One region of the Mycobacterium burgundiense genome, then DNA from elsewhere that is predicted to be linked to it. Evidence: riboswitches for the same ligand, from Rfam matches in the RefSeq annotation. Region 1 holds a riboswitch; each other region holds the start of a gene.

Region 1 (2,197 bases):
AGGCGCGCATGTCCTCGACGGTGTCCGCATAGCCGCCGGCCTGTTGCTCGGCCGTGCCGGCGCCCGCGTAGACGATGCCGCCGGACAACGCGGTGGCGCCGCCGCCATAACCGCGGTCCAGGACCAGTACCCGCGCGCCGTGATCGGCGGCCTCGATCGCGGCGGCGGCACCGGCCGCGCCGAAACCCACCACGATGACGTCGTATTCACCGGCTGCGTGCATTGATCCGATGGTGGTGTCCGGGGCGGCGCTGCGCCAGAGCACCTCCCGCTCAGTGGCGAACGTCCCGCCGCAGGACAGCGCGCTCGGTCAGCGGGCAGTCGCCGCACTTGGTCCGGTCCCGGGTGCGGTACCACAGGCAACAGGTACTCCGACGGGCGCCGCCGACCGGCGCGGAAACCATCTTGTTGCGCAACGGAGCCCTGGACAGCAGCGCAGTCGCCAGCGGCGTGACCCGATCGTCGGACCGGCCCGCGGCAACCCTGCGCGCGCCCGAGGACAACGCCGAGGCCGCGTTCCCCCACAGCAATCCATCGGCAACCCGGGCAACCCCGCGCAATGCCGCGTGGAAACCAGTGAACTGATCACTGAGAATCGAGTACGCCATGACCTCGACCACCTCATCGAATTCCATCGAGCTGCCCTCCCAACCCCGGAAGTCGTTGAGAGCCAAATCTACTGACCCAGAGGGATTGACGACGTAGCCAAGACCGCGCAGGTCGATCACCACGCCGCCGCGTTGCCAGGCGCCCAAGACCAGCGACCAACACCGTGCGGCGAAGCCGTACTGCAGCGTGGACGCGGTGACCCGATCCTCGTCAGAGCCGACGCGGTCCCCGATCGCACCGAGAAGCGATCGCAGTTGGCTCGGCTCGCACAACTGCTGACGGGACAACGCGGCGGTCCCGGGATCGAGGTACAGCGGATAGGGCGGGCCGAACCTGGCCACGTCCGCAACCGCGGCCCGCACCCGCTCGGGATCGGCCCGCGGTGCAACGCGGTGCGGTAGGCCGAGAGGCATCCGTGGGCAGGCGTGCGCGTACATGAGCGATCTCCGTTCCGGGGTCTCCACGCCCCGCCATTGCGGTCCGCGGCGGCGCAGTGTCCTGACTCCCGGATCATCACTCGCCCCGACCTTCCAGCCCGAAGGCCGTGGTCACGCATGGGGTCCGCTCCCCGGTCACAGTGGCGGGACCGTGCCGGATTCACACCGACTTCCTGGCCCCGTCGCGGGTATACCGCGCCTAGCGTAGCCGCTCATGCGGATAGGCCTCGGCCCGGTTCTGAAACGACAAGATGGCGGGGTTCAGTACCACGCCGTCGCGAATCTCGATGGCGCGCGCAATCGTCGGGGACTCGTCCCACGCGGCCGGACCGTCGAGGACAGTTTCGAGGTGCGGTAACAGCGCCTCGCTGATTTCCCAGGTCGCCGAGCTCCACAGATACGACGGACTGTGGTCGACGGCGTAATAAAGTACGCCCCTGGGCAATTCGACCACCGGATCGTCGAAGGTGGTCGGCCGGGCCCAACTGAAACCCATGCCGGCATCACACGAGACGTCGACGATGAGGCTGCCCGGGGCGAACTTCGTCAATTCGTCTTCGGTGACGAATACCAACGGCGAGGTGGGATCCTGCAGCACACAGTTGACGACGATGTCGCTGTCGGACAGGAACTCGGCCACCGCCACCGGCCCGTCGGGCATCTCCACCCAGGTCCGAGTGGGGTCGTCCTCGTCCTGCCCCATCTGGAAGATCTGGGTGGAGTGGATCGGGGATGCGACGGCGGCCACCTCTCGGTTGGTCAGCACGCGCACCTCGTCGACGCCGTGGGCGTTCAGGGCGGTGATCGCCCCGCGAGCCGTCGCGCCGAAGCCGATCACCGCCGCACTCAACCGGCGCCCGTAACTGCCGGTGACCCCCGCGAGCTGCATCGCGTGCAGCACCGAGCAGTACCCGGCCAACTCGTTGTTCTTGTGAAAGACGTGCACACCGAAGCCGCCGTCGCTGCGCCAATGGTTCATGGCCTCGAACGCGATCAACGTCAATCGTCGATCGATGGCAACCTGGGTCAGCGCGGTGTCTTGCACACAATGCGGCCAGCCCCAAACAACCTGTCCGTCTTTCATTTCCACGAGGTCTTCGGCCTGCACCTTGGGGAGCAGGACGACATCGCAGTCCGCGATCAGCTGTGCC
Region 2 (2,197 bases), 1.9 Mb from region 1:
TACTCGCCGAGCTGGAGCCGATTGCGGAGAGCAATCTCAACCGGCATCTGTCGGTGACCACGGACTGGAATCCACACGACTATGTGCCATGGGATCGTGGCCGCGGCTACGCGGGCGCAGGCGGCAAGGCGTGGTCCGAGGAGGAGTCGCAACTCAGTGCGGTCGCCCAGGCCGCGATGATCACCAACCTCCTCACCGAGGACAACCTGCCGTCCTACCACCGTCAGGCCGGCGCGTACTTCTCGCTGGATGACGCCTGGGGTACCTGGGTGGGTCGGTGGACCGCCGAGGAGAACCGGCACGGCATCGTGCTGCGGGACTACCTGCTGGTGGCCCGCGGTGTCGACCCGGTAGCGCTGGAGCGGGCCCGCATGGAGCACGTCACGAACGGCTTCGGGCCCACCGCCGAGGAGGAGGAGCGCCACAAGACGGACTTCCTGCTGTCCATCGCCTACGTGACGTTCCAGGAGCTCGCCACCCGCGTCAGTCACCGCAACACGGGCAGGGTGTGCAACGACCCGGTCGCCGATCGGCTGCTGCAGCGGGTCGCGGCCGACGAAAACCTCCACATGATTTTCTATCGGAACATGTGCGCCGCGGCCATCGACCTGGTCCCCGATCAGGCCCTGGAGGCCGTTGCGAGCGTCGTGGAGAACTTCCGGATGCCCGGCCAGGGCATGCCGAACTTCCGCCGCAACGGCGTGATGATGGCCAAGCACGGCATCTACGACCCGCGCCAGCATCTCGACGACGTGGTCAAGCCCGTGCTGCGGCAGTGGCGGATCTTCGAACGCACAGACTTCTCGGCCGAGGGTGAACAACGCCGGGAGCAGCTCGCGGCCCACCTCGAAGACCTGCAGCGGCAGGTGTTCAAGTTCGAGGAACAGCGCGACCGGTTGCTCGCCCGTGAGGCGCGGAAGCTGGAAGCCCAAGCCGTCTAACGGTTTCGCGGCATCGGCGTATATCGGCCGCCGAGAGCCGCATGTCATACTTCTCCAGATAGGCGATGACGATGTAGGAAGCCGGTGCGAATCCGGCGCGGTCCCGCCACTGTCATCGGGGAGCGACCCTCAACCGCCACGGCTGCGAGCCGGAAGGCGAGGCGAGCTGTGATCCGAGAGCCAGGACACTCGCGTCGTCGCATCCTGCTACCCGGGGCGGTGCACCCCGAGAAAGCCGATGAGCGCCAGTGTCATCCGATACCTGGTGCGGTCGATGACCGCGCCCATCTACATGTCCTCGCCGCCCGAAGTCTGGTCGGCGCTGTTGTCCGCGGGGCCGGGGCCGGGTCCATTGCTGGCCGCCGGCGGCGCGTGGAGCGCCTTGAGCGCCGAATACGCCGAGGCCGCAACTGAGCTGACAACGGTGCTGTCCGACGCCCATGCCGGCGCGTGGGAAGGGCCGAGCGCCACCGCGTACGTCGGTGCGCATGCCCCGTTTGTGACGTGGCTGCTGCAGCAGAATGCCGAGAGCGCGCTACGCGCGACGCAGCACGAAACTGCCGCCGCGGCGTACAGCACCGCGCTGGCCGTGATGCCGACGCTGGGGGAGTTGGCCGCCAACCATGCCACCCGCGCGGCTTTGGTGAGCACCAACTTCTTCGGCATCAACACCATCGCGATAGCCCTGAACGAGGCCGACTACGTGCGGATGTGGGTGCAGGCCGCCACGGCGATGGCCACCTACGACGGCGTCGCGACGTCGGCACTGGCGGCCTCACCGGAAAGCGTTGCGGCACCGCAGATTCTGCGATCTATCCCGGTGACATCCGCGCGTTCATCGGCGCTGGCCGCTTCCGAACCGCCGCCCGACAAGCAGAACGAATATCTGGATTGGTTCGATCAGATCGGGTATTCCGACTTTTACAACGAGGTTCTGGATCCGCTGATCCAAGGGCTGTACAACGATCCGTTCTTCGCCGACTTGTTTGCCGGCATCGATCCGTACCTGCCTTGGACCGGTAATCCGCTGAGCTTCTTCAGCCCCTACAACCTCGCCTTCGCGCTCGGCTATCCGATGGACATCTCGCAATACGCGCTCTACCTGTCCCAAACCGCCAGCTTCGTCGCGGCGGACATCGGCCTGGCCTTCGCCTCGGGCAATCCGACGGCCATCGCCTACACGCTGCTCTTCGGTGCCGGGGCCATGTTCGTCGCGATCACCACCGATACCATCGCGCTGCTCAAGACGACGCTGC
Region 3 (2,197 bases), 1.8 Mb from region 1:
AAATCCAGGCCGATGGCCTCGACCGCGGTGCGGGCCAACGCGGGCAGCGCCCCGTTGGGGGCGCCGAAGTAGGTGGCGACGAAGATCGCGGGGCGCTGGTGGCTGTCGCCGAGAAACTGGTAGGCCCGCTCGGCCAGCTGTGCGGCGTCGTCCACCGCATCGGTGACCAGGATGGGTTCGTCGATCTGAACCCATTCGGCGCCGGCGTCGGCGAGGCGGCCCAGCAGGTCACGGTAGAGCGGTAACAGCTCATCGAGGCGCCCGAGCGGCGCACCCGCACCGTCGACCGCCTTGCTCAAAGCCAGGAAGGTGATCGGGCCGACCAGCACCGGGCGAGCCGGAATTCCCTGTGCACGAGCGTCATCGAGTTCCGCGAGCACCTTGTCGGGATGCAGGCGGAACGAGGTCTCGGGACCGATCTCCGGCACGATGTAGTGGTAGTTGGTGTCGAACCACTTCGTCATCTCCAGCGGCACCACCTCATCGGTGCCCCGGGCGGCGGCGAAGTACCGGTCCAGCTCGTCGGGGATCGCGGCGACCCGCGGTGGCAGCGCGCCCAGCATGACGGCGGTGTCCAGGACGTGGTCATACAGCGAGAACGTGTTGACCGGGATCGAATCCAGGCCGGCCTCGGCCAGCGCCGACCAGGTCCGCCGCCGCAGCTCGGCGGCCACCGATTCCAGTTCGGCACGGTCGGTTCGGCCGGCCCAATAGCGCTCGACGGCACGTTTGAGTTCGCGGTTGGGGCCGATCCTGGGGGAGCCCAGAGTGGTTGTGGTGAAAGGGGTTGACTGCGTGCGAGACACTGCGACGTCCTTCTACTACGACGGGATGCCCATCGCCTACAGGCGTCGTGCCGCGGAGTCGACGACCACGCATGCCCGACGCCCATTCCACGAGGCGGTGTGCGGCCGGACGCGGCGCGTCCAGCGCAACCGGCAGGTCTTCGGACTCGCGGGCGCGTACCGGGATCCGGCACTCCTACTGACCGTCGCTTCCCGGCCCGGTGGCCAGTGCTGGTGACGGCGTTCGTTCCTGCATACCGCTGCGGGACAGTCCCGGATTCTCACCGGGTTCCCTCTCGCGCCACGCACCCGGGGGCGCACGACACTCGATGCCACCGTCACGCGGGCGCGGCGATGGCAGACCAGCTGCGGGTTCCACCGTACCCGCACGTCGCGGGCCTGCGGGTGCAAGCCGACATCCCGCCGGCGCTTCTCCGTATAGTCGGGAGCAACGAGTATTTCAGCAGTCGGGCAGTTTTCAGGAGGAAATGTGGCGGGCCGTCCATTGCACACCCTCGAGGTGGTGCGCACCGAGTGGATCACACCGCATATGGTTCGGGTGATATTGGGCGGAAAGGGATTTGATGCCTTCACCCCGAAGGACGCCACCGATTCCTATCTGAAGATCGCCTTCGTGCCGGTCGGCGTCGACGTGGCGGCGCTCGAAAGGCCGCTGACGCTGGACAGTTTCGGGCCCGAGCAACGACCCGTGGTCCGCACCTACACGGTGCGGAGGGTCGATCCGGTGGCCCGGGAACTGACCATCGACTTCGTCGTGCACGGCGATCAGGGCGTCGCCGGGCCGTGGGCGGCGGGCGCACAACCCGGTGACCCGCTGTACCTGACCGATCCCAACGGCGGGTTTTCGCCGGATCCGGCCGCCGACTGGTACCTGTTCGCCGGCGACGAGGCCGGGACCCCGGCCATCAGCACCGCGTTGGAGGCGCTGCCCTCGGACGCGGTCGGCTACGCCTTCATCGAAATCGCGGATCAGGCCGACGAACTGGAACTGTCGGTCCCCGACGGTGTCAGGCTCACCTGGGTATACCGCGGTGGTCGGGCCGATCTGGTCTCCGATGACCAGGCCGGCGACCGGGCGCCACTGATCGAGGCGGTCAAGGCCGCGCCGTGGCTGCCCGGGCAGGTGCAGGTCTTCATCCACGGCGAGGCCCAGGCGGTGATGCACAACCTGCGGGCCTACATTCGCAAGGAACGCGAGGTGCCGGCCAAGTGGGCGTCCTCGATCTCCGGGTACTGGCGCCGCGGCCGCACCGAGGAGACCTTCCGCCAGTGGAAACGCGAACTCGCCGAGGCCGAAGCGGCCAAACCGGCCTAGCATCTGCGACGGTAGTTCCATGTCCGCGAGCCTCGAGGTGGTCCTGGCCGAGTTCGCCGAGCACCTCACGCTGGAA
Region 4 (2,197 bases), 900 kb from region 1:
CACGGCCACCAGCACGGGCACCTTCTCCAGACCCAATGTGCTTGTGGCGTAGGCGATCGCGAACACGCCCCAGGTGTTGAACGCCGCGCCCTCGCCCCAGCGCGACAGCATGCCCAGCGCGGTCGAGCGCAGCGCCGGCGGCCTGAACACCTCACGTAGCGGCACCGCGGCCCGGTCGCCGCTGTCGCGGACACGCTCGAAGGCCGGGGTCTCGGTGGCCCGCAACCGCACCACGACGCCGAAGATCACCAACACGATGCTGAACAGGAACGCGATCCGCCAGCCGTAGGTGAGGAACGCATCATCGGGCAGCACCACCTGCAGCAGCGCGAACACCCCGGTACCCAGCGCGAGCCCGAGCGCCAGGCCGACCTGCGGGATGCTGCCGAACAGCCCGCGCCGCCGCGGCGGTCCGTGTTCGACCGCGAGCAGCACCGCCCCCGCCCATTCGCCGCCGAGCGCGAAGCCCTGCACGATGCGCAACAGCAGCAACAGGATCGGGGCCAGCACGCCGATCTGGGCGGCGGTGGGCAGCACCCCCATCAGCGCGGTCGCGACGCCCATCAACACCATCGTCAGCGCCAGCGTCTTCTTCCGGCCGATCCGGTCGCCGATGTGGCCGAACACAAAGCCGCCGATGGGGCGGACGACGAAGCCGACGGCGAAGGTCGCGAACGACAGCATGGTCCCGACGAACGTCGACTGATCCGGGAAAAACGCGTGGTTGAACACCAGGCTGGCGGCGGTGGCGTAGAGGAAGAAGTCGTACCACTCGATGGTGGTGCCGACCAGGCTGGCCCACAGCGCCGTGCGGGCCTGCGGCGTGATCGCGGAGCCTTTGTCGTCGTCGGGCGCTATGGGTGCATCGATGAGTGTCACGTCATTTAGTAAGGCCACAGCGGTGGGGGACTGCGCCACGGTTGCACGCGCGGTGATTTGAACCCGCCGGGGTGGGATAGGCTCGCCGATACCCGGCGCCGCCGGGTCCGTGGTGTCCAGTGAAGTCCGGTACCAGTCCGGCGCTGTCCCGCAACTGTGACGCCGACGCATCCGCTCGCGTCGGACAAGCCAGGTCAGCTGAGCCGCGGTCAGTACTCTCCTCGGACGAAGGACTGGCTCTGTTGAACACCGCGCGTCGATTGACAACGTCCCTCGCCGCTCTGGCGGTCGGCCTGGTGGCCGCCTGCGGATCCGGAGCCGAGCCCGCGCAGACCGAACAGCCGGACAATCCGCAACGTGTGGTCTCGCTGAGTCCCTCGGCGACCGAGACGCTGTGGGCGATCGGCGCGGGCCCACAGGTGATCGCCGTGGACGGCGAATCGAACTATCCGGCCGATGCCCCGACCCAGCAGGACCTGTCCGGCTACACCCCGAACGTCGAGGCGATCGTGGCGTATCAGCCCGATTTGGTGATCACCGCCGATGCCCCGGATGACCTCGTCGCCGGCCTGGAGGCCGCGGGGATTGCGTTGCTGTCCCAGCCCGCTCCCACCACGGTCGACGACGCGTATGCCCAGATCGAGCAGATCGGCGCGGCGACCGGTCGCATCGGCGACGCCGCCGAACTGGTGTCCCACATGCGTCGGCAGATCGCCGAGGTCGTCGACAACACGCCGCCGGCCCAACTGCGCTACTACCACGAGCTGGACCCGACGCTGTTCACCGCGACCGGCGCATCGTTCATCGGGCAGCTCTACGGACTGTTCGGGCTGACCAACATCGCCGACGACAGCGACGCGGATGCCTACCCGCAGCTGTCCGAGGAATTCATCGTCGCGGCCGATCCGGAGTTGATCTTCCTGGCCGACGTGCAGTGCTGCGGCGTGACCGCCCGAACGGTGGCGGACCGCGCCGGCTGGGGCGAGGTGGCCGCCGTCCGCACGGGCAGCATCTATGAACTCGACGCCGACGTCGCGAGCCGCTGGGGTCCGCGCGTCGTCGACACCGTCGAGCGGATCGGCGCCGTGGTCGCTGAGGTCCAAGCTGTCCCGGCGCCCAACTGAGACCCGCCGCGCGTGGGTGGTGACCGCGGCGGTAATCGCCGTGGTCGGCGCCGCCGTGCTCGCGATCTTCGTCGGGCCGGCCAACCTGCCCGCACGGGGCGTGCTGCTCGCGCTGATCGACGGACTCCCCGGAGTCGACGTCGAGCACGGGCTCACCGTCGCCCAGCAGGCGGTGCTGTGGCAGATCCGGCTGC

Evidence for each region. Region 1 has a riboswitch for cobalamin ahead of RCP80_RS24505 ((2Fe-2S)-binding protein). Riboswitches for the same ligand answer to the same signal wherever they lie in the genome.
Region 2: another riboswitch for cobalamin. It lies ahead of RCP80_RS07790 (PPE family protein); the one in region 1 lies ahead of RCP80_RS24505 ((2Fe-2S)-binding protein).
Region 3: another riboswitch for cobalamin. It lies ahead of metE (5-methyltetrahydropteroyltriglutamate--homocysteine S-methyltransferase); the one in region 1 lies ahead of RCP80_RS24505 ((2Fe-2S)-binding protein).
Region 4: another riboswitch for cobalamin. It lies ahead of RCP80_RS20285 (ABC transporter substrate-binding protein); the one in region 1 lies ahead of RCP80_RS24505 ((2Fe-2S)-binding protein).

Annotation. Positions count from the first base shown of each region.
Region 1 covers NZ_OY726397.1:5,155,582-5,157,778, reverse strand. Annotated here, with positions in the region: gene RCP80_RS24510 (FAD-binding protein) at 1-223, opposite strand, end outside; gene RCP80_RS24505 ((2Fe-2S)-binding protein) at 273-1,046, opposite strand; cobalamin riboswitch at 1,101-1,222, opposite strand; gene RCP80_RS24500 (N(5)-(carboxyethyl)ornithine synthase) at 1,246-2,197, opposite strand, start outside.
Region 2 covers NZ_OY726397.1:1,637,868-1,640,064, forward strand. Annotated here, with positions in the region: gene RCP80_RS07785 (acyl-ACP desaturase) at 1-941, shown strand, start outside; cobalamin riboswitch at 992-1,133, shown strand; gene RCP80_RS07790 (PPE family protein) at 1,216-2,197, shown strand, end outside.
Region 3 covers NZ_OY726397.1:3,405,423-3,407,619, reverse strand. Annotated here, with positions in the region: gene metE (5-methyltetrahydropteroyltriglutamate--homocysteine S-methyltransferase) at 1-806, opposite strand, end outside; cobalamin riboswitch at 941-1,080, opposite strand; gene RCP80_RS15995 (siderophore-interacting protein) at 1,276-2,121, shown strand; gene RCP80_RS15990 (tyrosine recombinase XerC) at 2,141-2,197, shown strand, end outside.
Region 4 covers NZ_OY726397.1:4,250,893-4,253,089, reverse strand. Annotated here, with positions in the region: gene RCP80_RS20290 (MFS transporter) at 1-870, opposite strand, end outside; cobalamin riboswitch at 956-1,096, shown strand; gene RCP80_RS20285 (ABC transporter substrate-binding protein) at 1,140-2,003, shown strand; gene RCP80_RS20280 (FecCD family ABC transporter permease) at 2,020-2,197, shown strand, end outside.